DNA from 4 places in the Rossellomorea sp. DUT-2 genome. Region 1 is predicted to be linked to each of the others. Evidence: riboswitches for the same ligand, from Rfam matches in the RefSeq annotation. Region 1 holds a riboswitch; each other region holds the start of a gene.
What was found. Region 1 has a riboswitch for cobalamin ahead of ACOSV2_RS06150 (ABC transporter substrate-binding protein). Riboswitches for the same ligand answer to the same signal wherever they lie in the genome.

Region 1 (7,672 bases):
ATAATGGAATCCAGGTTGTATCCGTTTCTTTAAGATTAAAATGGATTTTCACCCATCTGCTTTTCCCATTAAAGGAACCTCCCGTAACGAAGTACATGTTTGATTCCTCCAATCATTTTCTGTCTTCCATACCAATTCATACCCTTCCCCATGGTTGACCTCCCATTCCCAAAACGCTCTGTGAACATTTCTGGGAGATAACGACGTTAATAGATGTCGAATGACTCCACCATGAGTAATAACGGCGTACCGCTTCCCGTTGTGCTCTTCTATCTGTTTTATGATTTGTGCCCAGGCTAGCTCGACTCGTTTTCCAAATTGACTCATCCCTTCCCCATTAGGTGGAGAAATGGATGGGTCCAATATCCATTCTTGATATATATCGTCTTCCTTTAAGCTCTCATAGGTTAAACCCTCCCAGCTTCCAAAGTGTAGCTCTCTTAAAAGGGATGAAGAGATCAATGGAGCATGAGGAAACAGAAAATGAGCGGTTTCTAAACAGCGGTTAAGATCACTCGAAAAGCATCGTTCATACTCTTCAAAAAGAGTATTTCGCCTTTTAAGTAATTCGATTCCTTTTCGAGATAAACTGGAATTGGTCCAGCCGAGGTATTTCCCCTGCTCATTTTCATCTGTTAAACCATGGCGGATACATGCAATAACCATATAGTCATCCATAAACACAACTCCACTCCCTCTACACTGGCGCCGATTGTATCGCCGGACATACCGCCAAACCATTTGATGGATCTAGAATAAACCAACCAGAATACAGCTAGCGTCACCATGGTGAATAAAGCATAAAAATAAAACCAATTTAAAAAGAAGCTGCCGACTCCACCCAGCAATAAACCAGAAACAATCCATATAAGATCATAACCCGTCATATTCTTACTGAAACCATATCCCATTCCGGACTTCTGGGCTGCAGGGATAAGAATTAGACTCGCCCCCATCATCATTCGACTTAAAAAGGGAATGGACACAAGGATCATAACAATAAAAATAGTGGAATGGGTTTGAAGGATGGTTTCATAAATAAAGAAAAACTTTGAAGAAAGCAATACCACCAGTGACAAAACGCCAAAGGCACCTACCCTCGGGTCTTTCATGATGTCTAATCGCTTCTCCTTATCTCTATAGGAAAAAAAGGCATCGCTAGCATCCATATAGCCATCTAAATGGATACCACCCGTTAATACGATTGGCATTACCCAAATAAAGAATGCTATTCCTAAAGGGCTTATGTGGGTAAGAGAATTCAGAAAAACATATCCTCCTAAAAGAAACACACCTACAAATAAACCTAGCAGTGGAAATGTCCGGACCATCCACTTCATTTCCCTTTTCCCTATGGAAAATTCTTTACGGATCGGCAGAATAGTAAAAAGCTGAAGGTTAAGGAGAAAGCTCTTAATTAGGATCATGTGTAAACCGTCCTTCCTCATTCGGACCCCTCTTTTTCACAACCGGGATTCCCGCCGTCATTTCAATCGCCACACATGCTTTTTTCACCATTCTTATATGCAATGCACCAAGCCGTTTCTGGAAAGTAAGGATATCGGTTGAATCAATTGGAAGGTCAGAAACCAATTCATTACTAACCAGGAGCAGTACATCAACTTTATTTAGCAACTGTATGATAGACTGATAGATTTTCTCTTCTATATTCTGACCTTTCTCCTCTCTATTACCATACATCTCATTTGTTAAAAGAGTCGTGAGGCAATCTAACAGAACAACGGAGTGTTGAGGAATGTGGTTGATGATCCTTTCAATCGAATTGGGACACTCAATCGTGGTCCATTCCACCTTAGAAGATTGCCGGTCCTGCCGGTGTTTCGAGATTCTTTGCTCCATCTCCCTGTCCGTGTTCACTCCACAAGCAAGATAGACCAATGGAACGTTTGACTTTTTCTTCTCTATTGCCCATTTTTCAGCAAAAGAGCTTTTGCCGCTTCTAACCCCTCCGGTTATAAAATATAGGATTCCCAAGTCGATTCCCCCTCTCCTCAATCACCCTGCCATTAAATTAGTTCTACTCTGTTTGATCCAAATAGCGTTGAATGGCTTTTTTCGTTACCTCATACACACCTCGCCCAATCAACTTCCCTATCGGTGTAATCGGCCCGGCAAACGGTTCCAGCTTACCTTGTTGACTGGAGGAAATCAGAATACTGTCCGTCGGTGTCCCGGTTGCCAGCTGACCTGTTCTTCTGTCCCTCACATTCATGTCGTGAAGGGCCCTCACTTTCGCTTCTGTTGAGGTTACAAGGGCTTCTATATATGCTTCATCTGACAGATTCCCATTTATGAACACCCACGTATTAATCGTACCTGGCCTTAAATCAATATCATATTGATAACTTGTTGAGACATCAATCGCATTTCCGACACCAGCTGTCACCACAACGAATATTGAATGCCCCTGAACATCGAAGCGATCGCATACCATATTATTTAAAGGAAGAGCCGTCATCATACCTACAGAAAATGAGGGATCCAGGTCTTTATGAACAAGAAATTCTTTCATATCCTCTTGATAATCTGAGCAGTCATAATCTGCAGGTACTCTACGGTTGATAAAGTGCCTGTACCATCCGATTCCTGCACCAACGATTCCTGAGGACATACATTTTAATGGGTAAGGGGCAGAGAAATGTATGTATTCTTCCCTCACGTTCAGGAAGCTTTCATCTAACACAAAGTCCTCGGTCGCACTCTCCTCAGGAACAATGACCATTTGAGGTTTTGCCACTAAAGGATGAGCTTGTTTCTGAACCTTCGTACGATACACCTCTTCGATATGCTTCTCTTTCAGAACCTCTTCCGGGTGGTGAAGAAGTTTCGTTTTTCCTTTGTCTAAGAGAAGTAAGCGATCACAGTATAAACTTGCTAAATTCAAGTCATGGAAGATCGAGATAACTGTTAATTTTTCGTGAACCGTTTGATTCTTAATTAAATCCAACAATGATTTCTGATACGAAAGATCAAGGTGATTAGTAGGTTCATCAAGCAACAGGACTTGCGGTTCCTGAGCGAGAGCCTGGGCAAGAAATACCCTCTGGCGTTCTCCCCCGGACAACTCATGGAGGTAGCGGTGCTGAAAGGACGTAATGCCCGTTTGATCCATTACCTTCTCTACTATTTCTGTATCCCGTTCAGTCGTTCCTTTTAAAAAGCCTTTTTGGTGAGCATATCTCCCAAGCATAACCGTCTCCCTCACTTCATACGAAAAGGATTCCGTCGATATCTGAGGAAGTACCGCTATCTGTTTGGCTAAATCCCTTGAAGTAAAATGATGCAGTTCTTTTCCTATTAATCTGATGCTTCCATCCATTAATGGAAGCAGACCCGTCATGGCTTTTAACAAGGTCGTCTTTCCACTTCCGTTCGGTCCAAGAATCCCAAAGAATTCTCCTTTATCTATATGAAAATTCATATCTTCCACGATTATTTTCTCGTTATATCCTACTGTGACACCTTTTAGATCTATCATGATGAAAGCCCTCTTTTCTTCAGTAGAATATAAGCAAACATCGGGGCACCGATAAGAGCTGTTATCACTCCAATCGGAAGCTCGGTTGGTGCAATGATTGTTCTTGAGATGAGGTCGGCCAACACGAGAAAGCCCCCGCCTACAACGATGGACAAAGGAAGTAAGTGTCTATGGTCATGCCCTACCATCCTCCTTAGAAAATGAGGGATTACAAGCCCTACAAATCCAATTGTACCTGAAACGGCAACAGCCGCCCCCGTCAGTATACTTCCTGCAATTAAGATGAGGAGTTTTCTCTTTTGTACGGATATCCCGATATGATGGGCTTGTTCTTCACCAAAGCTCATGCCATTCAGTTCCTTGCCATTGAGAAACAAAACGATCACTCCAATTAAGAAAAAGGGCAATATAATCGTAATGTAATCCCACCCTCTCATGGATACACTTCCAAGAAGCCAACCTATGATCTGCCTTAATTCTTCTCCCGTCAGGGCAATCATTAAGGATATAAGAGAACCTAAAAAAGAGCTGAAAATGATTCCGGTTAATATGATGGTTTCTACCTTCATGGTTCTTTCAACCTTCTGTGCAAACCATAATACGAGGAACACGGTTATAATCGAACAAAGGATACTGAGAAAGGGAAGCGTAAACTTCCCAATGAACGGAATGCTCCAGTTAAAGAACAATGTAATAACAGCGCCGACCGATGCTCCTGAAGACACACCCAATGTATATGGATCAGAAAGCGGGTTGCGCAATAGTCCTTGAAAGGAAGCTCCTGCAATTGCTAAGGAACTTCCAACCAATAATGCCAATAATACTCTGGGCAATCTTATGGCATACACTATATTTGCAAACATTGGATCAGTTTCTTCCGGTAAAGGGTATCCAAACCATTTAGCTCCAACGATGAACAGAATATCCTTTGGCGGGACAGAGACGGTTCCAATCGATATACCGGCGAGAATGGCGAATAGTAAAAACGATACAGCCAACCCGTATGTTATCCATATTTTATTCTGCAAATAACTCCGGATAGATCGACTTTGCAATTTCCTCTACTCCTTCAACTAATCTCGGACCAGTACGTGTGACCAGATCTGAATGAACGTCATGGACATCTTCATTTTTCACAGCGGTTACATCTTTCCAACCTTCTCGGCCCATCACTTGTTCTTTAGGATTTTCACTATAAAAACCATAGGTTGTAATGATGACGTCAGGATTTGAAGCGATGACCGCTTCTTGATTTACTTGGACCCATCCCTTCTGATCACTCATCACATTTTCGGCATTTACCAGTGAGAGCATTTGATCAATAAAAGTATTTTTTCCTGTCGAATATATGTCAGGGGAAGGTGAAACCTCTACATACACTTTTTTCTTTTCAGATACACCACTGACTTTTTCCTTAATGGATTCAAGATCCGCTTTCATCTCAGAAATGACGGACTCAGATTCATCTTTCTTGCCGACCAATGTGCCGATGTTTTCCATCGTGGTGTACACTTCCTCAAAGCTATTGGCATCACGTACGATATAGACCTTTACCCCTGCACCTCGAAGCTGTTCTAACCCTTCTTCTGCCGACACAGCAGTGGACTCATGAGCAAGAACCAAATCCGGATTCAGACTGATAATCTTCTCAACGTTAAATTCCATTCCACCTATTTTTTCTTTCTCCGCCGCTTCTTTTGGATAATTATCAAAATCTGAAACCCCTACGATTTCCTTATTCAACCCTAACTCGAATAAGATTTCTGTGTTGCTCGGAATCAATGAAACAATATGCTTAGGTTGCTCATCCATCGTGACTTTATTATTCAGGGCGTCGTTTACTGACAAAGGAAAAGCAGATTGTCCCTGGCCCACTTCACCGCTATCTTTATTCTTTTCTACATTTTCATTGTCAGTACCGCAAGCTGAAAGGAGTCCTAGAGATACTATTAGAGCAAGAATAATTTTGAATGTGTGTTTCATACGTTTTCCTCCTGTGAATGAACTTATTTCCAGACAAAAAAACATCTCCAGTGGGACTAGAGATGTTGTGTAAGATGCATAAAAAGGCTTTAAACCGTTAAACATGCACATTACACCCTTCTATCCGCGTAGATTTGGTGCGAAAGACATTAGGCAGGTCTCCTGGCTCATGGTCAATGTTTGCTGCACCTTCCCATACCTATTGGTACAGTGGTATTCATACAGCTCACTTCCATTTACAGTGGCGGGACCGCGTTGGAATTACACCAACTTCCCTATTATGAAGCTAAAAAGTTTGCTACCGAAACTTCCGCTTCACCTAATCTCATATCGTATGTAATTTTTCCGTTCAACAGAATTATACACAAGATTCTAAGGTTAGTGAATGAAATTTGATAAACTTTGCTGAAAATAGCAGGAATACTTCTTTTCGAAGCTTTTCCCGTTGCAACCTTTCGAGCTAATAGATTGTCCCCCCCATTCTTTCGTGATAAAATCTTTTTCAAGCAATCGCTTTACTGCTTTAGAGGAGCACATATGGTACAGGAGGTTCAGCAATGAAAGAAAAAAAAGAAATCGCTACTTTTGCAGGTGGTTGTTTTTGGTGCATGGTAAAGCCATTTGATGAATTACCGGGAATAATTGATGTCGTGTCAGGTTACTCAGGGGGCCACCTTGAAAACCCAACATATCAAGATATAAAAGCAGGAAATAGTGGACATTACGAAGCTGTGCAAATCACATTTAATCCTGATGTATTCCCTTATGAAAGATTATTAGAGCTATACTGGCCACAGATTGATCCAACAGATGATGGCGGACAATTCCATGACCGAGGGGATCAATACCGGACAGCTATTTTCTATCATAATGAACACCAAAAACAATTAGCTGAAAACACAAAGAACGAAATAGCAGACAGTGGACGATTCAAGAAGCCTATCGTCACAAACATCCTTCCTGCTTCCACTTTCTATCCGGCAGAAGAATACCATCAAAAATTTTACAAGAAAAATCCAGATGAATATAAACAAGACCGGGCAAAATCAGGTCGCGATCAATTTATAGATAATCATTGGAAGAACTAAATAGTGGGATGAAAAAAACTCCTTTCGCCAAACTAATGGCAGGAAGGAGTTTTTTGTATGAAGAAAAACGAGAAAAACACAGAAGATAAAGAGCAGGTTATCGGGTTTGAAGGCCCAGGGAAAGTCGTCAATTTCTTTGACCCCTATCCTGATGAAGATGAAGAGAATGTAAATAACTCGGATACGGTAGATAATCATTCTTCAGAAAAGCAGTAAAAACATAAAAGGTGAAGATTATATAAATGTAACCTTCACCTTTTCATATTAACCAATGAATCGATTCACCTTCACTTGCTCATTAAGGATGAGTTCCGCTGTCAGTTGTCCTGAAAGTGAGACCATCGGCACACCTCCACCTGGATGGGTTGAACCTCCCACAAAGTACATATTAGAAAGCACTCTGCTCTTATTCGGAATCTTGAAGCCTCCATTAAGCTTTCGGTCTGTGACAGTCCCATAGATTGAACCACCATTCGCCCCATAAAGGGTCTGAAGGTCGTTAGGAGTGAAGGTATATTCGTATTCAATATGATCCCTTAAATTGGTTACGCCCATTTTCTCCAGCTTATCCAGCACTTTGAGTCGATATGATTCTTTGTATTGAGTCCAATCCTCACCCTCTTTTAAAGGTGGCACATGTGTCAACACAAACAGGTTTTCTTTTCCTTCAGGAGCCTGTGTGGGATCCGATTTCGACGAGATACCAATATAAATCGTCGGATCATCAGCCAGCTTATTCTCATCGAAGATTTGCCTGAATTCTTTTTTAGGATCCTTACTGAAAAAGAAGTTATGGTGAGCAAGATGATCATATTTACGGTCTACCCCAAGCAGCAGAACCAATCCTGAAACCGTAGGGGCATACTTGCTTAGTTCCTCTACTTCCTTAGGAGATTCATGATAATCAGCCAAAAGGGATTTGTAGCAAGGGATGGCCTCTAAATTCGATACAACGATGTCCGCCGTCAGCTCTTCCCCTATTTTCGTACGTATTCCTTCAGCACGGCTGCCTGTGGTGAGAATATCTTCAACTTCACAATTTAAGCGGATCTCTACATCGAGTTCCTCCAACACCTTGGCCATTGCCTCTGCAATTTTATAC
Region 2 (7,672 bases), on a different contig from region 1:
CCACTTCCCTGAAGGAAGTATACACAACAATCGTGGTGATGATGACGGAAATGACGGTACCCATGGCGATGATCGATGTGAAGCCGGGTCCCAGCCCCACAATCAATATCGGACCGAGGGCTACTTTGGGCATGGCATTCATGATTACAAGATAAGGGTCCAATACTTTAGAAAGAAATGGTGACCACCATAATAAAGCGGCTAAAAGGGTTCCAAGTAAGGTGCCGAGAATGAATCCGATGATGGTTTCACCGAGTGTGACAGAAAGATTGGCCAAAAGGCTTCCGTCTCCAAGTTTTATGAGAAAAAGCTTCCAGATTTTTGAAGGTGAGCTGAAAATGAGGGGATCTATCCAGCTGTTCCGGCTCGCGATTTCCCACAGAGAAAAGAACACAAAGAAAATAAGAGCCTGATAAAACCAAACCCATCGCTGTTCTTTTTTAATTGATTGGATGTATTCCTGGTGTTTTTGTTTAACCGATTCGTGATTCAAGTTTTTCAAGCTCCTTCCATATGGTTTGGAAAAATCCCGGGTATTCCTGGTGATTCCTCACTTCAAAGGGCATTAACTCTTTTAACCGTGGCGGGACCTCGAATATCGTGTGGATAGACCCTGGTTTCGACGCGAATAGAATGATGCGGTCACTCATGGAGATGGCTTCGCCAATATCATGGGTCACAAGAATAGCGGTTTTGCCAAAGGACTTTAAAGTGGAGTACACCAAATCCTCTAACTTTAATTTGGTTTGATAATCGAGTGCCGAGAAAGGTTCATCCAGGAGAAGTAATTGAGGTTCTGTAATCAGGGTTCGAATCAGGGCCACCCTTTGACGCATTCCTCCCGACAGTTCCCTTGGATAAGATGCTTCGACACCTTCCAACCCCATTTCAGACAACAAAGCACGAGCTTCCTTCTTCTTTTCTTCAGTCAGGGTCCCCATAATGGTTAAACCTAATAAAATATTTTCTTCAATGGTCTTCCACGGAAACAGATAGTCCTGCTGCAGCATGTATCCCAGTTTTTCTTTCATTTTTCGAATGGGTTGCTGGTTTAAAAGAATCGTTCCTTCAGTCGGCTTGATAAGTCCTGCAATAATGGAGAGCAGCGTGGTTTTCCCGCATCCACTCGGACCGATAAACGAGACAAACTCCCCTTCTTTTACCGCAAGCGTAATGTCTGAGAGGGCATGGGTGGCCGTTTTGGGTGAAAAGTAGGTGTGGTGGATCGATTCTAAAGATAGAAAGTTCACTGTATTTAAGCCTCCATTTTCGTTTTTTTCTATAAGGGAAGGGCTGACATGTGAAGTCAGCCCCGGATCGTTCTACTTTGCTGCTTTTTCAGCAATCGACGTGTTCACTAACGTTTCATGATCAACGGACTGTGGAAGCTCTCCTGCTTCATCCATGATGTTCTGGAGATTGTTCCACTCTTCTTCGTCAAGGATCGGGTCTGTCGCGAAGGATCCTTGTGATTTGTAGCGGTCAACTACCGTTTCAATCAATGAAAGCTCTGTATCTTCGAAATAGGGTTCAATCACTTTGGCGATGTCTGCAGCACTGTTTTCCTCGACCCATGCTTGAGCTTTGAACAAAGCTTTCGTGAATTTCTCAACGGTTTCTTTGTTTTCTTTCATGTAACTGTCTTTTGCCATGAACGTTGTATAGGGAACGTGCCCTGATTCTGTTCCAAAGGAAGCCACGATATGCCCTTTTCCTTCCTGTTCAAAAATGGATGCCGTTGGTTCGAATAATTGAACGTAGTCCCCTGTACCGGAAGCAAAGGCACTGGCAATATTCGCGAAATCAATGTTTTGGATCAGGTTCAGATCGTTCTGTGGATCGATGCCGTTCTGCTTTAGGACAAATTCCCCTACCATTTGTGGCATTCCGCCTTTACGCTGACCAAGGAAGGTGGACCCCTTTAGCTGATCCCAATCAAAGTTCTCTACTTTTTCACGGGAGACGAGAAATGTTCCATCGGTTTGGGTTAATTGAGCAAAGTTAATGACCGGATCATCGGAACCTTGTGCATGGACGTAGATGGAGGTTTCTGAACCGACCAGGGCGATATCGGCGCCGCCCGATAGCAAGGTAGTCATGGTCTTATCTCCACCCCAGGTAGTGGTCAGTTCAATGTCGAGTCCCTCTTCTTTGAAGAATCCTTTTTCGATTGCGACATATTCAGGAGCATAGAAAATCGAGCGTGTTACTTCTGCTACACGAACTTTCTGTACGACTTCTTCTTTTTCTCCACATGCTGTCAACCCGATTGCCAACATACCTATGAGCAACACGGCAAAGCCACTACGAAGCCATTTTTTCATTCAATATTCCTCCTTTAAGCTTTATAAACTCGTTTAACGATAGAATGGGGATGAGTGCATCTCTCTTTGCCTTGTTTATCTTTCCATATTAAAAGGGTAGGATGGTCATAAAGGCAGGGTTTTGAATCGTCTGCTAATGATGAGATTTGCTAAAATATCTTATGTGAAGTATAAAAAATGTGTGAATACCCAATGCACGTTTTGAAAGGAAGAGAATATGAAAAACGGAACGATTGTGAAGAAAACCTTGTTTCCTTCACCTAATCCTCATGTGGAACTATATGAAATTACCTATCTATCCTCCGGTCTACGGGTAAAGGGCTTATTGGCTGAACCTGCTGGAGTTGGGAAGTATGAGGGTTTCCTCTATTTAAGAGGTGGGATCAAAGGCGTCGGCATGGTCCGTCCGGCGAGAATCGCTCAATTTGCTTCTCACGGATTCATTGTATTTGCTCCTTATTACCGAGGTAATCTTGGAGGAGAGGGAAATGAAGATTTTGCGGGGGATGATCGTGAAGATGCCATTTCGGGTGTTGAACTGCTTAAAGACTATCACAGAGTGGTCCATAACCGGATCCATGTGTTTGGCTTTTCCCGTGGAGGGGTCATGGCACTTCTGACAGGCATAGAGCAGAGGGACGTCACCTCTGTTGTTACATGGGGAGGCGTTTCCGATATGTTCTTAACATATGACGAACGGAAGGATCTCAGGAGAATGATGAAACGAGTTATAGGGGGAAGTCCCAATAAAGTTCCGGAACGATACGAATGGCGTACCCCACTATACGAATTAGACAACCTTGAAGCTCCCGTATTGATCATTCACGGTGAAAAGGATCAGAACGTTTCTGTGGAGCATGCATATAGATTAGAAAAAAGACTGAAAGAGTTGGAGAAATCTGTGTCGTCCCGATACTTTAAAGAGTTTACGCACTACTTCCCACCACGAAAGAATCAACAAATCGTCTCCATGCTATGCACATGGATGAAAAATCAATAGACAGTGGTGTATTAAATAAAAGGCTCTTCTTTGATCAAAGCTTGTAGCTATCTTAATGAAGAAAGTAATAGTTGATTTCCGCTACAGGATGCTCGTTTTCCGAGGGGCTGGCGGTGAGCCTCCTTAGGCTGCGCCTCCGGGGTCTCACCTGTCCAGCTACGGGGCTTTGGGGCTCGAGGTCATAAGCCAAGTCTGCCAAAAAGGCAAAGAGCGCCTTTCCGGCAGACTCGTCTTATGCTTGTCGCCCCTGAGCAAAGCCTCTCCGCTTTTCGTACTGTCCAGCTATTCCCGCAGGAGTCGAGCTTCCTTCCGCTCCAACCAACTTTCTAAGCATGTTTCTTTGAAAAAAACAAAACTTTTAGTAAACAACCCCCTTAAGGTGGAGGTAAATGATTTATAGAAGATTTCTGTTTTCTAATTAGATTGATTTACGCTTTGTAGCTCTGTCATGAAAAATCTCTTGAAGATGGTGAGGGGAACTGCGTAGACTCCTGCGGAAGTACGGGCGTGCCGAGACCCGGTTCGGCTAAGCTGAGGAGGCTCGGCCGAACGTCCGCGGAAAGCGAAGCAGTTCCCCTCACCATCCAGCACACACTAATTGACAGAGCCTAGGCAGTTCTTATGTTAAAATAGAGCAAATAAAAATAGGATTGAGGTCAAGCGAAATGGGCATGGGCTTGGAATTAAACACGATGATTGTGACAAAAGGAAAAGAAGTGCGGAAAGAAGAGAATCTGTTCGAGCTCCAAAAGGAAGGATATCGCCTTTACCCTATGCATATTCCGATAGATGTCAGAAAAACGAAACACAGTGATCCCAGTGGTTACGGCAGGATTGAAAAGCTGGAGTGGACGGATGAGAAAACGACGATTCTGTATCGTTTGATTTCCTTGAATTCCACGAACTAAATAAAGGAGGGCTGTAAACATCCGCTTACAGCCCTCCTTTTACTCGATTTCCTCATATAAAATATAGCGGTTATCCTCAGTCTGTGCGATGAGATAGTTGCTGTGATTTTTCACGCTATAAATCGGTGTCCCTTTTTTCAGTGTATTGGCCGTAAAATCATTCACGGGGTGATACTCACTATCAATCTTTTCTTTAATAGCCCCGAGCCTTTTATCCAGTACCAGCTTCTTCTCCTCAGTGACCTTTACATATTCCTTCTTGTTCACCACCATCATATCCCCGAATCCACATAATTCATAGGATGCAGTTTCTTTGGCTCCGCATGCACTTAATAAGAATGCGCATAATATCAAAACAACGAATCGCTTCATGTTTTTCCTCCTTATCATTTCTTCACATACTCAAAAGATATTCAAGCTTGTACGTCAACATGTTTGTTTTTTATGCAAAACTTCATCAACTTTGAAATGGATATAGTGGTATAATGTTCCTTAAGTGAATAAACCCACGCAGAAATTAGGTGCTGATCTTTAGCATAAAGGGAATTCGGTGTGAATCCGAAGCTGTTTCCGCAACTGTAAGTGCTGACGAAATAAGAAGAAAACCACTATTTGATCATTCAGATGGGAAGGTTCTTAAAGTAGGCTGACGCACGAGCCAGGATACCTGCCTATTTTCCATCGTATTATGCTCTTCGGAAGTTAAGGGTATGGTGCGGCTTTTTAGCATCTCTTTTTTTATATGGATGACAACTGCCGGCCAATATTCTTGGGTGGTTTTTTTTGTGTTTATGTACCCTCCCGGAAGATACGATAGGTGTTTCACAAACATCATTCAGAAAGGAGGAACTTACATATGGCAAAGGATTTCCGCTACTTATGTTATCCCTATATGAGAGAGTCAGTTTCAACTGTAGATTTTGAGATCCGGACCGATTCACTGTCGACTAAAATCGGACTCGCGTCATCAATGACGGAACACTTACCGAAATTGCACGGCGATTTACTATATTTAGCTGAGATGGCGTACCATCTCAATGGCTCGGTGCGGGGAATTACGGCCATCATGGAAGAGGACTTGAATAAATTGAGCCAAATGTATGATCGTTATGTGTCGGAAGTCGAGGATCGTATTCAAACCTTTGTCCTTCCGCAAGGCTGTACAGCCGCATGTACGCTTCATACCTGTCGCAGTGAAGCGAAAAAGTCCGTCCGTGCCTTACATAAAGTCAGTACTGAGATGAAAGTGGAAAATATTTTATTTAAATACGCTCATTTACTGGCAAATGTCCTGTTTGTGATGGCTGTGTATGTGAATAAATGTGAAGGGATTGAAGAAATTCCTTTTGTGAGTAAATCGTATAGCGACAAAATATAGAGAAGCGGGGAAGATGAAATATGAAAAAGTCAGGGTTAAATAGTTTACTATTATCAATCATTCTGGTTGTTTTCGCAGGGTGCAGCAATGGGGAAGAAGTAACATCCACAAAGGAAGTCAAGCCTGAAAATGAGTCTTATTCTGTGACCGATGACAGGGGAGAAGAAATTAGCTTTGAGAAAGTGCCGGAAACCGTTATTTCCTTACAGCCGAGTAACACAGAGATTCTCTTTGCCATAGGAGCCGGAGATAAGGTAACCGGGGCAACTGAATACGACAACTATCCTGAAGAAGCGAAGGAGATTAAAAGAGTGTCGGATTCCATGACGGTCAATGCTGAAGAGGTCATTGCACTAAAGCCGGAAGTTGTCATTGCTTATACTACTGGAGACGATGCCGGAGTGAAGCAGCTTGAAGAGGCGGGATTAAACGTATTCGTCATTCAATCTGCCCAAACCTTTGAAGATGTTTATGGGGATATTGAACAAATTGCAACGGTAATGGGAGTAGAAAAGAAGGGGAACGAATTGGTAGACGGTATCAAGCAACAGATTTCAGATGTGAAAGAAAAAGTAAGCACGCTAAAGGAAAAAGAACAAGTATATTTTGAAATCAGTCCATCTCCTGATATCTATACAGCTGGAGCAGAAACATTTCAGCAGGAAATACTGGAAACGGCCGGGGTCGAGAATATCTTTGTAGATCAAAAAGGCTGGGTGAAAGTTGCAGAAGAAGAAATCATTAAACGGAATCCTAATATGATTTTAACGACAGTGGGGTATGTCGACGAGCAGACAGCCGAAATCAAGTCCCGGGAAAGCTGGAAAGATGTACATGCAGTGAAAAATGGCCAAGTCTATTTCTTGGATTCAGACATTATGTCAAGACCGGGACCACGTATTGGAGAAGCCGTTGAGCTTACAGCCAAAACGGTGTATCCGGAATTGTTTTCTGAATAAGATTGAATGTTAGATGGGGAAGACAATGATTTGAAAGAGGGATCATTGTCTTTTTCTGATAGATTGTTACTTTTTGTAGGTTTTGTAAAGCAAACATATTAGTACTGTCTTCTTTCTAAATAGCCACATATTTTTGCGGGGAAATCCTTTTCATCACAAGTTCAACAATCTTTAACATTGTGATAAAGTTAACCTAACATCATCACGTTAGGAGAATTCAACATGAGTAAACTGGAAGTCATAGTCTTGAATGAGGAGGATGCCAAAGTGGCAGAAGCATCCGGAGCAGATCGTCTTGAATTGGTGTCTGCCATACATGAGGGAGGATTAACTCCTGATTTTCATGTGATAGAAAAAGTATTAGGGACTGTTTCGATTCCTGTTCAGATTATGATCCGATTACATAGTAAATCTTTCTCGTATCAGTCTGATGAATTGCATACCATGGCCGATCAAGTTAGAACCATAGTTGAAATGGGAGGACGAGGCATCGTTTTTGGCGCATTATCACCTGAAGGTAAGCTTGATCCCAACGCTTTAAAGGAGATCGTACAAAATGCGAAGGGTCAATCGATTACTTTTCACCGCGCTATCGACCTCTCTGATGATCCAGTAGCCCTATGTAAAGGAATATTCCAATCAGGCTTAAACGTTGATCGAATTCTTACATCAGGCGGAAAATCTGAAGTGAGTAAGGGATTGGATACGATTGGTGAAATGAGGGAAATAGAGAAAATGGGTGGTCCTATCATCATGCCGGGTTCGGGCTTAACTGTGGATAATATAGGCGAAATACACAGCAAGCTAAAAGCAAGAGAATATCATGTAGGATCAGGTGTCCGTCATAATGGGAGCTATGACTTAGGGATAGACTCTAAAAAGGTAATGGAAATCAAAAGTGTGATTATGTCCTAATTTGATTTGTTACTATACTACTATTGGAAAAAAGAATGAATCATGGTAAAAATAGTATGTAATACAATAGAATACTATCAATATTTCTACTAGGGGAGTCCGATACATTGCTTGGACTGAGAGGAGAACGCATAAGTTCTTTGACCCTTTGAACCTGATCTGGATGATACCAGCGTAGGGAAGTAGTA
Region 3 (7,672 bases), on a different contig from region 1:
GACCCAAATCGGGCCATTAATTGATCAAAATCAAGTAGACCGCATACTGAAGGATATTGAAAGCAGCAAGGAACAAGGAGCGGAAGTGGTATTAGGAGGCAACGCTGATGAGAACTTATTGTATCCCACGGTAATGACTCATGTGACCAACTCAATGCCGATTGCAAAGAATGAAATCTTCGGACCTGTAGCAGCCATCATCCCGTTTGAAGATGACGATGAGGCGATCCGCTTGGCCAATGAACACCCATATGGCCTAAGTGGAGCAGTACACTCTTCCTCCATAGAGAGAGCGACGAATTTGGCTCACCAAGTAAAGACCGGGATGATTCATATTAATGATGAACCTGTGAATGATGAACCGCATATGCCATTCGGGGGAGAAAAGGATTCCGGACTGGGCCGTTTCAATGGCGAATGGGGTCTTGAAGAATTCACAACCGTTAAATGGGTCGCCGTTCAGCATAAGAGAAGAGACTACGGGCCATTTATTGAAAAGAGATAATAAGAAAAGCGAGTCTTGATGACTCGCTTCTCTTGTTTTTATAGTTCATCAAACCCATTAGCATCCGATGTCTTCGTATATTGCCTTGATTTCTGTTCAAAGAAATCAGTCTTCCCTCTATCCACTTCCTGATAGGCAATGATCCATTTTAGTGGATTGGTCTTATATCCTTGAAATGGTTCTTCAAACCCCATCTGTTTGGCTCTTTTATTCGCCATGAATTTAATATAATCTTCAAGGTCGCTCATTAACAGCCCTTCAACGTGAGATCCGATGATATCTCTTCCCCACTCTATTTCCAGGAGAGCTGCCCGTTTGAAAGCATCTTGTCCAAATTCACGCAGCTCATCCGTTTGATAATCAGGATTCTCGTTAAGGACTTCTTTATAAATTTTTTCAAATAAGCCGACATGCAGCTGTTCATCCCGATTGATATAATTAATCATCGTCGATGTCGCCACCATCTTTTGATTTCTGGCCAGATTGTAGAAGAAGGCAAAACCGGAGTAGAAGAACAATCCTTCCAGAATGACATCATAAATGATCGACTTTAATAGATTCTCAATGGTGGGGGATTCTACAAATCCTTTATATCCATTCGTAATAAATTCGTTCCGCTTCTTCAAAATTGGATCGTTCTTCCAGAAATCAAACACTTCATCCTGCTTCTTTTTGGACACGATGCTGGATAACACGTAACTGTACGAATGGTTATGGACGACCTCTTGCTGTGCCAAAATGATCATCAATGCATTCAGGCTGGAATCCGTGAGATAGTCTGCCACTTTACCGGCGTAATCGGTCTGCACACTATCAAGGAGAGCCAGTAAGCCGATGATTTTCAAAAAGGACTCCTGCTCCCTTGATGAAAGAGTAGGGAACTGCTTGATATCCTTTGCCATGTTGATCTCAAAAGGCGTCCAGAAATTCCCCAGCATTCTCTTATACTTTGGATAGGCCCAAGAGAACCTGACATCATCCCAGTTTAATATATTCGAGCTTTGTCCATTTACAATTCCGGTAGATTTATTTGGTGCCTCAGAATCTATTAAGATTCGCTGCTTCAACCCATTCACGTTATCATCTTCCTCCCTGCTAGCTATGGCAGCTTTCACATTCTTCAAAATTTGAAACAGATGTTGATCTCACATAGTAGGTCGTTTTCAATCCTGACTTCCATGCATCTAAATGAAGAGATAGTAACTCGATCGCCTTGATATCATTCCTCACATACAAGTTAAACGATATTCCTTGATCTATATGTCTCTGTCTCTTCTCATTTTGTTTAATACTCCAGTGCTGATCTACGTTATAAGCCGTTTTGTAATACCAGGTCGTCTTAGATGATAAATCAGGTGCTGTAACGGGAATCTTATAGTCTTTCTTTTCTTCCGAGTACTCTAATCTGAATAAGGGATCTATACTCGCTGTAGATCCGGCTATGATCGAAGTGGACGAATTGGGTGCTACCGCCATTAAATATCCGTTTCGGATTCCCCGGGAGGAAACATCATACCTGAGTGCATCCCACCTCGGTCCGGAATACCCTTTCTTTGAAAAATATTCTCCAGTCGACCAGTCGGAACCGCTGAAATAGGGATAGGAGCCTTTTTCTTTCGCTAATTCATGACTGGCTTTGATTGTGTAATAAGCAACATCCTCGTAAAGCGAATCACAATAATCAACTGCTTCATCGCTCTCCCACTTCAAACCTTTCAATGCAAGGAGGTGATGCCATCCAAAGGTTCCTAATCCAATCCCTCTATAGCGCCTGTTTGTCAGTTGGGCTTGCAGGACAGGAAGCTTATTAATATCTATGACATTATCAAGTAATCTCACTCCTATGGACACGACTCTTTCCAGCTCATCATCCATGATTGTTTTGGCTAGAGAAACAGATGCCAAATTACAGACGACATAATCTCCCGGAGATTTATAGGTAATGATTTTACCGTCCTTTATGACCTCTTCTTCCATGACGGTCGCACTCATATTCTGGGCGATTTCCGTACATAAATTACTACAGTAAATCATTCCCTTATGCCCATTGGCATTTAGCCGATTGACTGAATCGCGGTAAAACATATAGGGTGTACCCGTTTCGAGCTGGGAAATCATGATCCGCTTGAAAATTTCAATCGCAGGAACCACTTCCCTGGAAAGATCGGGACATTCTACACACTCCCAATACTTATCCCTGAACGAACCTTCTCCCTCACACTCATCATAGTAATCTTCCAGGGAATATCCCATGACCACCCTCACTTCATGAGGATCGAATAAGTACCAATCCCCTCTATCCTCCACTTGTTCCATGAATAAATCCGGTAAGCTTACTCCAGTGAAAAGGTCATGAGTACGCTGCCTTTCATCTCCATTATTTAATCGGGTATCAAGAAAAGGAAAAATATCCTTATGCCATACATCCAAATAAACAGCAATCGCTCCTTGACGTTGACCTAATTGATCAACGGATACGGCTGTGTTATTTAGTTGCTTCATCCATGGTATAACACCTGAACTTACTCCCTTGAAGCCTTTGATATTACTACCTCTGCTCCGGACCTTCCCCAGATAGATACCGAGACCGCCACCGTTTTTACTTAGTGTGGAAACATCTGTATTACTGTCATAAATACTTCTTAAATCGTCGGCTACCGTATCAATAAAACAGCTCGATAACTGACCATGGCTTTTGCCGGCGTTGGCAAACGTAGGGGTTGCAACCGTCATATACAAATTAGACAGGGCCCAGTAAGCTTCTTTAATAAGCGCCAGTCGCATATCACAGGGTTCGTTCATAAAGAGCGTCATGGCGATGATCAGCAATCGCTCCTGAGGCAATTCAAGGATTTCACCATCATGGGACTTGGTTAAATACCTCTCTGATAGTGTGACGATCCCTATGTACGTAAACAGATGGTCTTTAGATGAATCCATGACCCTCCCCAAAGAGTGAATTTCTTCCTTGCTATATGATTCCAATAGTGCGGGTGTATATAGTTTCCTATCAGTCAAGTCTTGAATTAATTCATAAAAGGAACTGTACAACGCGCTTTCTTCCACTCTCCTTGAATAGGCGATTGTACGATAAAGTTTCAATAAATATAATTCTGCAGCCACATACGTCCAATCAGGTTCATGGGCAGAGATCCGTTCGACTGCCGTGAGTATCATGAAATGATAAAGCTTTTCTTTACTCCATTCAGATTGACCGTCTGCATACTTAAAAATCTTTTCATCGAATTCTTTAAAATGAAGTTGTGGAAAGCGACTGTGAAGATTTGTAAGAATCGCTTTTGCTTCCTCTGAAATCCTTTGATCCTGTGATACGATTGACATCATCATTCCTCCCAATTTATACAGTGTGGGAAGGATTCAAAAAAGCCCATCCTTCTAGAAGGATGGGCTTTATATACGAAAGATATATGAATAGACGACAGTGCCTATTCCAATCCTCGCTTTATCCTCCCAATTCCCGAAGAAGATAACACGTGATAAACAAGGCAGGTCTCCTGACTCGTGCTTCACCCTACTCTAAGGCCTTCCCATCGTATATGACAGTGGCAGTTCCTTATTTCGTCAGCACTTACAGTTGCGGGGACAGTTCCGGATTCACACCGGATTCCCTTTTAAGTCCATTCAGACACCTTATTCACAGGTTATAATCAATATATAGTTACAATTATCAAACAAAACACTAAATGTTGTGTTCTGTATCATCATAAACGATTAAAAATGAATTTACAAGTGAAACTATTGATTTTGTTTAGAAGTTAAAATCTTTTAATAGTATCACTCTATTACACTCGTAAAGTCAAGAGTTGTAACAAGTTGAACAAAAGGAAAAATCCTTCCTTTGAATTATGCTTATAATTATTATTTTCCATGAAAAGAATAGTAGAAGATTGAATACTACCTTCAAATGGACACTAGTCAGCCGACACCTGCCTATATGTTGGTTGAAGAAAATGTTACCACTCATTATAATTCAAATAGAAGGTTGTTTGACAGTATTCTTTGGTCCCCAATATTTTTTATAGGCTGTTTAAATGGAGGAAAGCACTCGATTTGAACAGCCTCTTTTTTTTAGCTACCAAGTGAAAACCTTCTTACATTTTCATTTCTGCCCGGCAGTTGATAGTCAAATGTAATCGTATACATTCTAGTGAAAGAGGGACCATATTAGTAATTCACTGTATTTCAACCTCATTACAATCTATACTTTTTAGCTTAAATACTTTCTTTTTACGGGTTTTTCCTTTAAAATGCGCATTAAGTGATTTTTTTGGAAATCACACCTTACTTCTGAAAGGGGTCTATTATGAAAAAATTATTAACGACTTTACTAGTAGCATTATTAGCGATTGGACTAGCCGCTTGCGGTTCGAACGAGGAGAGCCAAAAACAAGCTGACGATAAAGCGAAAACAGAAGAAAAAAGCGATGGAAAGGCTCAAGAAGAGCAAGCGAAGCAAATGGAAGAAATGCAAAAGAAAATGGATAAACAGAAGGTTGAAAAAGATAAGATCGTTGCCATTGTAAATGACGAAAAAATTAAAGGTGAAGATTTCAATAACGTATTGACTCAATCACAAATGCAGTATCAACAGATGGGGCAAGATCCGACAAGTAAAGATGCAGCAAAGAAAATAAAAGAACAAACGATTGATAGCCTGGTTGGACAAACTCTCCTTATGCAGCAGGCCGATGAAAAAGGCTACAAAGCATCAGAGGATGAAATCAATAAACAACTGGAAGAAGTTAAAAAGCAGTACGGTGATGAAAAGAAGTTTGAAGACGCAATGAAAAAAGCCGGATTCACGATGGACGAGTTAAAAACTCAAATCGCCGAAAACATCAAATACACTAACTACGTTGAAAAAGAAATCAAAGTAGAAGAAGTCTCTGAAGATGAAATGAAGAAATTTTACGATCAGTACGCAAGTCAACAAGGTCAGGGTGAATCAAAGGATGCACCAAAATTTGAAGAAGTGAAACCTCAGATCAAAACTCAATTAGAACAACAGAAAAAACAAGAAAAACTTGTTCAGCATGTAGAAGATTTAAAGAAAAATGCTAAAGTTGATGTAAAAATCTAATGCACCATGAAAGAAAGCCACCTACACAGTAGGTGGCTTTCTTATGATCTATTCCCCCGATGTTTTTCTCTGCCCACGAAGGGTATGGTACAACAACGACTCAGTAAGGGAGGGTGAAAAGATAATGACGAAAAGAGCCAATGACAATCCAGAGCAGATCAATAAAGATCATGACGGCATTCTCGATCAGCATGAAAGTGAGCAAAATGTGGATCCAATTCCCCTCGATGACTTAAAAAAAGAGCAGCGGGACGAGAAAAATAAGCATCATACGAAAGATGACTCGTCTAGCAAAGAATAATATGTTAATCAGAAGCCCTGTAGGATTCCCACAGGGCTTTCTTTCTTCTTATTTAGATAACCAATCCGTATGGAATGTTCCTTCTTTATCCACACGCTGATACGTATGAGCTCCAAAATAATCACGTTGGGCTTGAAGAAGGTTGGCAGGCAGTGACTCAGAGCGATAGCTGTCATAATAGGCCAAAGCACTCGCAAGACCCGGTACAGGGATACCTAATTTGATGGCTGTAGCCACCACTTCTCTTGCTTCCTCCTGATAGTCTTCAACGATTTCCTTGAAATACGGATCAAGCAGTAGATTCGTTAATCCCGGTTCACGATCATACGCTTTCTTGATATCTTCCAAGAAACCTGCACGAATGATGCATCCACCTCTGAAGATCATGGAAATCTCGCCGGGCTTCAAGTTCCAGTTATACTCATCCGAAGCAGATTGAAGCTGAGCGAAACCCTGTGCATATGAGCAAATCTTGCTTAGATATAGTGCTTTACGAATCATTTCGATAAACTCTTCTTTGCTACCGGAGAACTCCTTATTTCTTGGTCCTCTTAAGATTTTACTTGCCTTCACTCTTTCTTCCTTCATGGCAGAAATGAAACGGGCAAACACAGATTCAGTAATGATCGATAAAGGTACACCTAATTCCAGTGCAGAAATACTCGTCCATTTTCCTGTTCCTTTCTGCCCTGCTGTATCCAGGATCACGTCAACAAGGGGCTTTCCTGTTTCTTCATCCACCTTTGTGAAAATATCCGCCGTGATTTCAATCAGGTAGCTGTCAAGTTCCCCCGCGTTCCATTCTTTGAATATCTCATGCAGCTCTGTTGCGCTTAAACCCAATACATTTTTCATAAGATAATACGCTTCACAGATAAGCTGCATATCACTGTATTCAATTCCATTGTGGACCATTTTTACATAATGGCCTGATCCATCGGGACCGATATATGTACTGCACGCATCGCCTTTTACCTTGGCCGCAATCGCTGTCAGGAAAGGCTCGACTAAGTCGTATGCTTCCTTCTGACCGCTCGGCATGATAGCAGGACCGTATAAAGCGCCTTCTTCTCCGCCCGAAACACCTGCACCGATGAAGTTGATTCCTTTTTCACCAAGTTCCTTATTGCGGCGAATCGTATCTTCAAAGTATGTGTTTCCTCCATCAATCAGAATATCTCCCTGATCTAAATGTGGAAGCAATGATTCAATCGCTTTATCGGTAATATTACCGGCTGGGACCATAATCAATATTTTTCGTGGTGTTTCTAATGACTGCACGAACTCTTTTACATCGTGAGTACCGACCATTTTCTTGTCTGGATGCTCTTCAAGAACTTCTCTTACCTTTTCATCAGACACATCATAGATGGAAACGGAGTAGCCTCTGCTTTCGAAATTCAAAGCCAGACTCTTCCCCATCACTCCGACACCGGCAACACCTATTTGTTGTTTTTTCATATATTTATCAATCCTTTCACTTCGAGTAATCATATTTCCACCGTATATATTATAATATGAAATAATTTTCCGTGGTGGATTTTTATGAAATAATATTTTTTTATTTCATGAATTAGGTTAAAATTATTTTCATAAAGATTTCACCTTGAGGAGGTTTCCCTTGCATGAAAGAGGAAAAAGTACAGCATTGTTTACCTCGTATCCGTTCTCGTTACTCTCAATTCAGTGAAAAAGAAAAGATGATTGCAGATTTTATTATTTCTAATCCAGAAAAAATTATCCACTCTACCATCAGTGGTGTAGC
Region 4 (7,672 bases), on a different contig from region 1:
ATTCTTAACGGCAGATGCATTCGGGGTATTGCCTCCAATCAGCAAACTGACGAAAGAACAAGCAATGTACCACTTCTTGAGCGGTTATACATCGAAGCTTGCAGGTACTGAGCGCGGAATCACTTCACCACAGGCCACATTCTCGACGTGCTTTGGCTCACCATTCCTGCCGCTCCCTGCCACTCGTTATGCCGAAATGCTTGGGAAGAAAATCGATGAGCACAATGCACAAGTATTCTTAGTGAACACTGGTTGGACCGGTGGAGAATACGGTGTTGGAAACCGCATGAAGTTATCGTACACTCGTGCTATGATTCAAGCAGCTCTTGAAGGGGAACTGACTCACGTTGAAACAGAAACGGACGACATCTTTGGTCTGAACATCCCTGTTCACGTTCCTGGTGTTCCTGACGAAGTCCTTCAACCAAAGAGAACCTGGTCCAATGAAGCAGCCTATGAAGTGAAGGCAAAAGAACTTGCCCACAAATTCAACGAAAACTTCAAGAAATTCTCAAACGTACCATCTGAAATCGAACTTAAAGGCGGCCCAGCCGTTAAATAGTCTATATATCAAAGGTCCGTCCCTCGAATTCGAGGGACGGACCTTTGATATTGTAAGGGGTTATAGCCCTTTCTTTCGCCCGGTTATTCTGTTAAATAAGAATACAACAATGGCAATAACAAGTAATACATGGATGATGGCTCCTCCGATTTTAAAAATCAATCCAAGTAACCAAAGGACTAAAAGAATTCCAATAATGGTCCAAAGCATAAAGTTTCCCTCCTAATAACTGTGTTTGATGCTAAGATTCCCTATTTTAATGAATTTAAAACCACGCATGGTATTTCATAAAAAAGTGTAGCTATTCATAATTTCTGTTAGTCCAACAAAAATTATGCAAGCTACACCACTTGTACCCGCTATTATTGAAATTCTCCTAAAAATAATACTTTACTAAATATTTCTAATTTTGGTATGATAATGATTATTTACAGGAGGGGAACTTGATGATCAGACAGCTTACAGAACAGGATCATGGTCTTTGCCAGCAACTCATTCATCAGCAGCCTGCTGAGAATTTGTTTATTATCGGGGATATTGAAGCCTTTGGGTATGAACAGGATTTTCAGAAAATTTGGGGCGACTTTGATGCGGAAGGGAATTTGAGGGGAATCCTCCTTAAGTACAGAGAAAACTTCATCCCTTTTTCCATGGGTGAATTTGATGCAGAAGGGTTTGCCGGAATCATCAATGGAACCGAAGACTACAGCATCGTTTCCGGTTTAAAAAGGATTGTGACGCAGGTCGAACCCTTTTTATCCAGAGAAATTAATTCCAAAAGACATATGTACTATGCTAAATGTGACAACACGGAAGCAATGGATCGACAAGACCTGCCTCATGTAAAACAGGCTACCCTCACTGATTTACCTAAACTTGTGGACCTGTTGAACAGCATCCCTGAATTCAGTGGTGGCGACTTTTCTGTAGAAAAAAGAAAACATAGCATGGAAGCAGGAGTGTCGAGAAGCTATTACGTAGAAGAAGACGGAAAATTTGTTTCTTCTTCTTCCACAACCGCGGAAAACAGTATGTCTGCGATGATTGTCGCTGTATGTACACATCCTGAGTATAAGAAAAAAGGCTATGCGACGGAGTGCATGACGAAGCTTTGTCGTGACGTATTAGAAGAAGGAAAAGAGTTGTGCCTATTCTATGATAATCCCGAAGCAGGGAAAATTTATAAACGAATCGGATTCAAAGATATTGGCTATTGGTCTATGTATAAATTTTAATCATAAAAAAGTTGACTCCCAACAAAGAGTCAACTTTTTTTCATTATGCTGCTACTTTCCGATTCCCGATCAACCTGGCTTGAACCAGACGCTGTCTTACCGTGATCCCAATCCAGCTTGCAAGGAATGCTTTGATAAGTCCAACTACGATAAATGGATAAACGCCTGCTGCCATTGCCTGATTCCAGCTAAGATCGGCAACAAATTTCAGTTGAATGGTACCCAGGACCAACGTAATGATCATTCCGACCGTATTGGCAATCATCGCCATCGGAATCGTGAATTTGGTTTTCTCAAGAATGAATCCAGTAAAGAAAGCCGCTACGATAAAGCCGAAAATATAGCCTCCTGTAGGCCCAACCAGTACCTGTGCACCTCCACTGAATCCTGCAAATACAGGAACACCGACTGCTCCCAGGGCTGCATAGCATACCATGGCAAACGCACCATATCGGCTTCCAAGAATCGTCGCTGTAATTCCTACTGCTAATGTTTGCCCACTGATAGGAACGAGTGGAAGTGGAATCTCGATTTGAGCGAAAATCCCCGTAATCGCAGCAAAGATGGCACAGTGAATGATCACCCTTAATTTTTCTCCGTTCACTTTCAAATCCCCCTTGTGTATGTAAACTATGTATAACTTTAAGTTAACACAATTCAAAGGATTTTGGGAAGCTTATTTTTTTCTCCCTCTATATTTTAACTGGGAGCATAGACATTGCATATCTTTTCTTCCGCCTGCCATGCTAAAGCGGTTTTTAATGAAATCCTCCCTTGTAGGAACTCATCAACCCCCTTATCACTCACCAAATACAGGATAGTGCGCTTTGGCTGATGTTCATTAAATACTTGAATGATTCTTCCTATGGCTATGTATGGCATTTTCTTTTTATCTCCTTATGAGCAGGACGCAATTCTTTTCAATTGCGCCCTGCATTTTGAAAAGGTGGATCAAAGGAACGTAATCATCGGCACTCGATCATATTGACAATTATCCTTCCTTTTTCATGAGCATCTCTGCACGCACTTGTTCCGCCGCTTCCACCATGGTTTTAAGAGCTGATACCGTCTCATCGATTCCACGTGTTTTCAAACCACAATCCGGGTTGACCCAGAATAAATCGGCATCCAGCACTTCAAGAGCCCGATGTATATTACGGATTAATTCTTCATGCTTCGGCACCCGGGGGCTGTGAATGTCATATACCCCAAGACCTATCCCTTTATCATACGTATGATCTTCAAAAACATGGATCAATTCCCCATGACTTCTTGATGTTTCAATTGAGATGACATCAGCATCCAAATCACTGATGGCATCTATAATATCTTCAAAATCCGAATAACACATATGGGTATGGACCTGGGTTTGGTTCTGTAAAGATGAAGTGGCCAATCTGAAAGCATAAACGGCAGCCTTTAGATATTCCTCCCAATTCTCACTCTTTAAAGGGAGTCCTTCTCTAAGTGCCGGTTCATCGACTTGTATCATACGAATGCCATTGGCTTCTAATTCCTCTATCTCCTTTTGGAGAGAAAGCGCGATTTGATTAGCTACTTCATAACGTGATACATCATTCCGAACAAATGACCAGTTTAGAATCGTGATCGGGCCCGTTAACATCCCCTTAACCGGTTTATCCGTTAAGGATTGAGCGTATACAGTTTCTCTAACGGTCATGGGTTCTTTAAATTTCACATCACCATATATGAGTGGTGGCTTCACACATCTGGAACCGTATGATTGTACCCAGCCATACTTCGTAAATTGAAAACCTTCTAATTTTTCACCAAAGAATTCAACCATATCCGTCCGCTCGAATTCACCATGTACAAACACATCAAGGCCGATTTGTTCCTGAATTTCAATCCAACGTTTGATTTCTGCCTGAATATATTGCTGATACTCCCCTTCAGAAAGATCTCCCTTCCTCCATTTCAGCCTTTGCCTTCTCACTTCCTGGGTTTGAGGAAAACTGCCGATTGTAGTGGTAGGTAGAAAAGGTAATGAAAAGTACTTGGCCTGTTCCTGTTTACGAATATGGAAAGGATCTTTTCTCCCGACATTGTTAGGATCTTTCACCTCTTCCTGCACCTCTATCTTATTACGCAGTGGTGATTCGTTTAAATTCTTAATCGCCGTTTCACTTTGAACGATATCATCGTTTATTGTCCCGGCTCCCTCACGAATCCCCTTTGTTAAGATAGAGATTTCATGTAATTTCTCATCAGCAAATGATAGAGCGTCAATGAGGGGTGTACCAAGTGTTTCTTCATTCTGCAAGGTTACTGGTACATGTAGTAAACTGCATGATGGTTGTATGATCAAGCGATCACTCGGAACATACCCTGCAATGAACGATAGAAGCGAATGGGTATCCGCAAGATTACTTCTCCAAATATTCCTGCCATCAAGAATGCCGGCAGCCAGGAGTTTATCCTTAGGAAAGCCAAATCTTTTCAGCGCGGCCAAATTCTCACCACGATCATGCACAAAATCTATCCCTATGCCATCTACCGGCAATGCTAACACCCGCTGGTACCTTTCCAAACTATCATAATAGGTTTGAAGGATGATTTTTAACCCGGGGCAGGATTCTTTAAGCGTTTGATAGACTTCTTTGAATTGACCCATCTCTTCATCCCCGATGGATGTGCATAAGATCGGTTCATCCATTTGTACCCACTCTACCCCCTCTTCCTGTAATTCACGCAGTACTTCAGCATAAAGAGGGACAAATTGATCAACAAGAGTTTTATAATCACCGGTTTCATACCCTTTAGACAATTTCACAAAAGTGAAAGGACCTAAGATAACCGGTTTCCCTTCTATACCTAGCTTTTGTTTTGCCTCTCTAAATAAATGCAGGGGACGATTTTCCACTAACTGAGGTATGATCCCATCAAGCTCAGGCACGAGATAGTGATAGTTGGTGTTAAACCATTTTGTCATTTCTAATGCCACCGCGTCCTTCGCGCCTCTGGCCATTTCAAAATACGTTTCAAGAGAGACCTTACCCCCACTATAATGAAACCTCTCGGGAACCAAGCCGAACATAACGGCTGTATCGAGCACATGATCATATAAGCTGAAATCTCCAACCGGAACTAAATCAATCCCCTGTTCTAATTGCTTCTTCAAATGGTTGACTCTTATTTCCTTCATTTGTTCTAAGAAGGAATCCTTTTCAATCTTCCCTGCCCAAAATTGTTCCAGGGTCTTTTTCCATTCACGCTTTTCACCGATCCTTGGATATCCTACATTGGAACTAATCACATTACTCATTCAATCCTCACTCCTTATACTTGATATGGTTGTCATCAACAAAAAAATCTCCCTTTCAAATGAAAGAGAGATTCATACGTATCACTAACTAGAGTTGAGACATTCTTGTATTCTCAACACGTATTCCTCACCCCTCTCTATATCCACGTAGAGCATAAGCGCATACAACAGGCAGGTCTCCTGACTTAGGTTCACAGCTTCTTATCCCTTCCCATTTCAACAGAAATAGTGGTTGAATGATAAGTCGCTCCCCATTACAGTGGCGGGACCGTGCCGGATTTTCACCGGTCTTCCCTTTTAGCTGAGCATGACTCAGCACCTATTGCATTTGTCTATTAAATTTTTATTTCAAAAAAAGAAAAGCCCTCTCTTGCGATAGAGAGGGCTTCATGTCTATTAGAATCCTCTCTTATTTTCCAAAGCCAATTGCTTTGCAGGAATTAGCACCTTTTCAACACATCGGTTGAATGGTTGCCGGGTTTCATAGGGCCAGTCCCTCCACCTCTCTTAATAAGAGTCACACATATATATTCATTTACTATTCCGAAATTTGTAATAATCGTAGCACGGTACATACAAGCTGTCAAAAGAAATTTAATCTATAACTTACACGTTTCTAATAATAGGTACTTTCTACATAATGACATTTGATACAAGATCTTGTTACTTGCGTTTCATAGAAGACATGCCTGCAGTTTTCCTGAATGCTCTTCACTTCTTTTTCGAGTTGGATGACTCTCTGATTGAGCTTTACGATCTCATTCTTCAATTTGAGTACATGGCTAAGAGGTTCATCGATAGATGTTTGATCCATTTTCCACAAACTCCTTCGATTTTTCTTTCAGCCCTTTTTCTATTTCCTTATGAGCGTCATCAATGCTATTTTCCTTCATTTCCCTTATATCATGTGATATTCTCATTGAACAAAATTTCGGTCCACACATTGAACAAAAATGGGCCGTTTTTGCCCCTTCTGCAGGAAGTGTTTCGTCATGATATTCCCTTGCACGTTCCGGGTCCACGGATAAATTAAATTGGTCATTCCATCTAAATTCAAATCGAGCCTTAGAAACGGCATTATCTCTTACTTGTGCCCCTGGATGCCCTTTCGCCAAATCCGCTGCGTGTGCAGCGATTTTATATGCAATGACACCCTCTCTCACATCATCTTTATTCGGTAATCCGAGATGCTCTTTCGGTGTTACATAGCACAACATGGCTGTTCCAAACCAACCGATCATGGCAGCCCCTATGGCGGAAGTAATGTGATCATACCCCGGGGCAATATCTGTCGTTAATGGGCCCAAGGTATAAAAAGGAGCTTCATGACAGATTTCCATTTGCTTATCCACATTCTCTTTAATCATATGCATCGGTACATGACCAGGGCCTTCAATCATCACCTGTACATCATGCTTCCAAGCAATTTTGGTTAGCTCGCCCAATGTTTCAAGCTCGGCAAACTGTGCTTCATCATTCGCATCAGCAATTGATCCGGGCCTTAAACCATCTCCTAAGGAAACGGAGATATCATAGGCTTTTAAAATCTTACATATATCTTCAAAATGTGAATAAAGAAAGTTCTCTTTATGATGGGCAAGACACCATTGTGCCATGATTGAACCTCCACGGGAAACAATGCCTGTTGTACGCTCAGCCGTCAGCTGAATATACCGCAATAATACACCTGCATGAATGGTGAAATAGTCAACTCCCTGCTCCGCCTGTTCGATTAATGTATCCCGGTACACATCCCATGTAAGATTCTCTGCAATTCCGTTTACTTTTTCAAGTGCTTGATAGATCGGTACCGTACCAACAGGGACAGGGGAGTTTCGAATGACCCACTCCCTTGTTGTATGAATGTTTTTCCCTGTTGATAAGTCCATTATGGTATCGGCACCCCAACGAGTTGCCCACGTCATTTTCTCCACTTCTTCTTCAACGGAAGATGATACGGCAGAGTTTCCGATATTCGCGTTTATTTTCACATGAAAGTGACGGCCGATGATCATCGGTTCACATTCAGGATGATTGATATTGGCAGGAATGATGGCCCTGCCATTTGCTACTTCTTCTCTTACAAATGAAGGATCAACATTTTCCCTGATCGCGATGAACTCCATTTCCGGTGTAATGATTCCTTTTTTCGCATAATGCATTTGAGTCACATTACGCCCCATTTTTGCCCGCATTGGGGTACGTTTGATAGTAGGGAACGACTCTACGTTTGCACGAGGATCGTCTCCTTTATAGCCGTTATCTTCCGGCTCGATTTCACGTCCCGGGTAAGCCGTGACATCTTGACGTTCTTGAATCCACTCTGTGCGAACGGGAGGTAACCCTTTATGAATATCGACTTGGTAACGCTCATCTGTATATGGTCCGCTTGTATCGTATACACGAACCGGTTCATTCTCTTCCACGCCCAAGGAAACATTCGTCCTACTCAGTTCAATTTCTCTCATCGGTACAAGTATGTCTGGCCTTGAACCTCCGACATATACTTTTTTACTGTTTTTAAATTGCGTCTTTAACTCGATTGCCACTTAACTTCTCCTCCTTTTGATTGGATCTTGGAAGTTACTG

Region 2: it holds a riboswitch for cobalamin, as region 1 does, so the genes downstream of both, ACOSV2_RS19780 (hypothetical protein) here and ACOSV2_RS06150 (ABC transporter substrate-binding protein) in region 1, are expected to answer to the same signal.
Region 3: it holds a riboswitch for cobalamin, as region 1 does, so the genes downstream of both, ACOSV2_RS01695 (ribonucleoside-diphosphate reductase subunit alpha) here and ACOSV2_RS06150 (ABC transporter substrate-binding protein) in region 1, are expected to answer to the same signal.
Region 4: it holds a riboswitch for cobalamin, as region 1 does, so the genes downstream of both, metE (5-methyltetrahydropteroyltriglutamate--homocysteine S-methyltransferase) here and ACOSV2_RS06150 (ABC transporter substrate-binding protein) in region 1, are expected to answer to the same signal.

Annotation. Positions count from the first base shown of each region.
Region 1 covers NZ_JBQPEO010000002.1:107,035-114,706, forward strand. Annotated here, with positions in the region: gene ACOSV2_RS06120 (bifunctional adenosylcobinamide kinase/adenosylcobinamide-phosphate guanylyltransferase) at 1-97, opposite strand, end outside; gene ACOSV2_RS06125 (histidine phosphatase family protein) at 49-678, opposite strand; gene ACOSV2_RS06130 (adenosylcobinamide-GDP ribazoletransferase) at 636-1,427, opposite strand; gene ACOSV2_RS06135 (bifunctional adenosylcobinamide kinase/adenosylcobinamide-phosphate guanylyltransferase) at 1,414-1,995, opposite strand; gene ACOSV2_RS06140 (adenosylcobinamide amidohydrolase) at 2,039-3,499, opposite strand; gene ACOSV2_RS06145 (FecCD family ABC transporter permease) at 3,496-4,554, opposite strand; gene ACOSV2_RS06150 (ABC transporter substrate-binding protein) at 4,517-5,482, opposite strand; cobalamin riboswitch at 5,618-5,816, opposite strand; gene msrA (peptide-methionine (S)-S-oxide reductase MsrA) at 6,040-6,570, shown strand; gene ACOSV2_RS06160 (hypothetical protein) at 6,628-6,786, shown strand; gene ACOSV2_RS06165 (phytoene desaturase family protein) at 6,835-7,672, opposite strand, start outside.
Region 2 covers NZ_JBQPEO010000006.1:30,176-37,847, forward strand. Annotated here, with positions in the region: gene ACOSV2_RS19750 (ABC transporter permease) at 1-493, opposite strand, end outside; gene ACOSV2_RS19755 (ABC transporter ATP-binding protein) at 474-1,250, opposite strand; gene ACOSV2_RS19760 (ABC transporter substrate-binding protein) at 1,323-2,324, opposite strand; gene ACOSV2_RS19765 (alpha/beta hydrolase family protein) at 2,542-3,324, shown strand; gene ACOSV2_RS19770 (DUF2584 domain-containing protein) at 3,990-4,232, shown strand; gene ACOSV2_RS19775 (hypothetical protein) at 4,272-4,604, opposite strand; cobalamin riboswitch at 4,735-4,921, shown strand; gene ACOSV2_RS19780 (hypothetical protein) at 5,089-5,610, shown strand; gene ACOSV2_RS19785 (ABC transporter substrate-binding protein) at 5,631-6,569, shown strand; gene ACOSV2_RS19790 (copper homeostasis protein CutC) at 6,792-7,484, shown strand; TPP riboswitch at 7,566-7,672, shown strand, end outside.
Region 3 covers NZ_JBQPEO010000001.1:313,498-321,169, reverse strand. Annotated here, with positions in the region: gene ACOSV2_RS01705 (aldehyde dehydrogenase family protein) at 1-505, shown strand, start outside; gene ACOSV2_RS01700 (ribonucleotide-diphosphate reductase subunit beta) at 544-1,581, opposite strand; gene ACOSV2_RS01695 (ribonucleoside-diphosphate reductase subunit alpha) at 1,601-3,850, opposite strand; cobalamin riboswitch at 3,994-4,174, opposite strand; gene ACOSV2_RS01690 (SurA N-terminal domain-containing protein) at 4,830-5,606, shown strand; gene ACOSV2_RS01685 (hypothetical protein) at 5,731-5,907, shown strand; gene gndA (NADP-dependent phosphogluconate dehydrogenase) at 5,956-7,368, opposite strand; gene ACOSV2_RS01675 (MurR/RpiR family transcriptional regulator) at 7,533-7,672, shown strand, end outside.
Region 4 covers NZ_JBQPEO010000006.1:37,966-45,637, reverse strand. Annotated here, with positions in the region: gene pckA (phosphoenolpyruvate carboxykinase (ATP)) at 1-562, shown strand, start outside; gene ACOSV2_RS19820 (lmo0937 family membrane protein) at 623-772, opposite strand; gene ACOSV2_RS19815 (GNAT family N-acetyltransferase) at 1,009-1,797, shown strand; gene ACOSV2_RS19810 (biotin transporter BioY) at 1,841-2,407, opposite strand; gene metE (5-methyltetrahydropteroyltriglutamate--homocysteine S-methyltransferase) at 2,789-5,083, opposite strand; cobalamin riboswitch at 5,237-5,421, opposite strand; SAM riboswitch class I at 5,490-5,600, opposite strand; gene ACOSV2_RS19800 (hypothetical protein) at 5,700-5,897, opposite strand; gene thiC (phosphomethylpyrimidine synthase ThiC) at 5,875-7,632, opposite strand.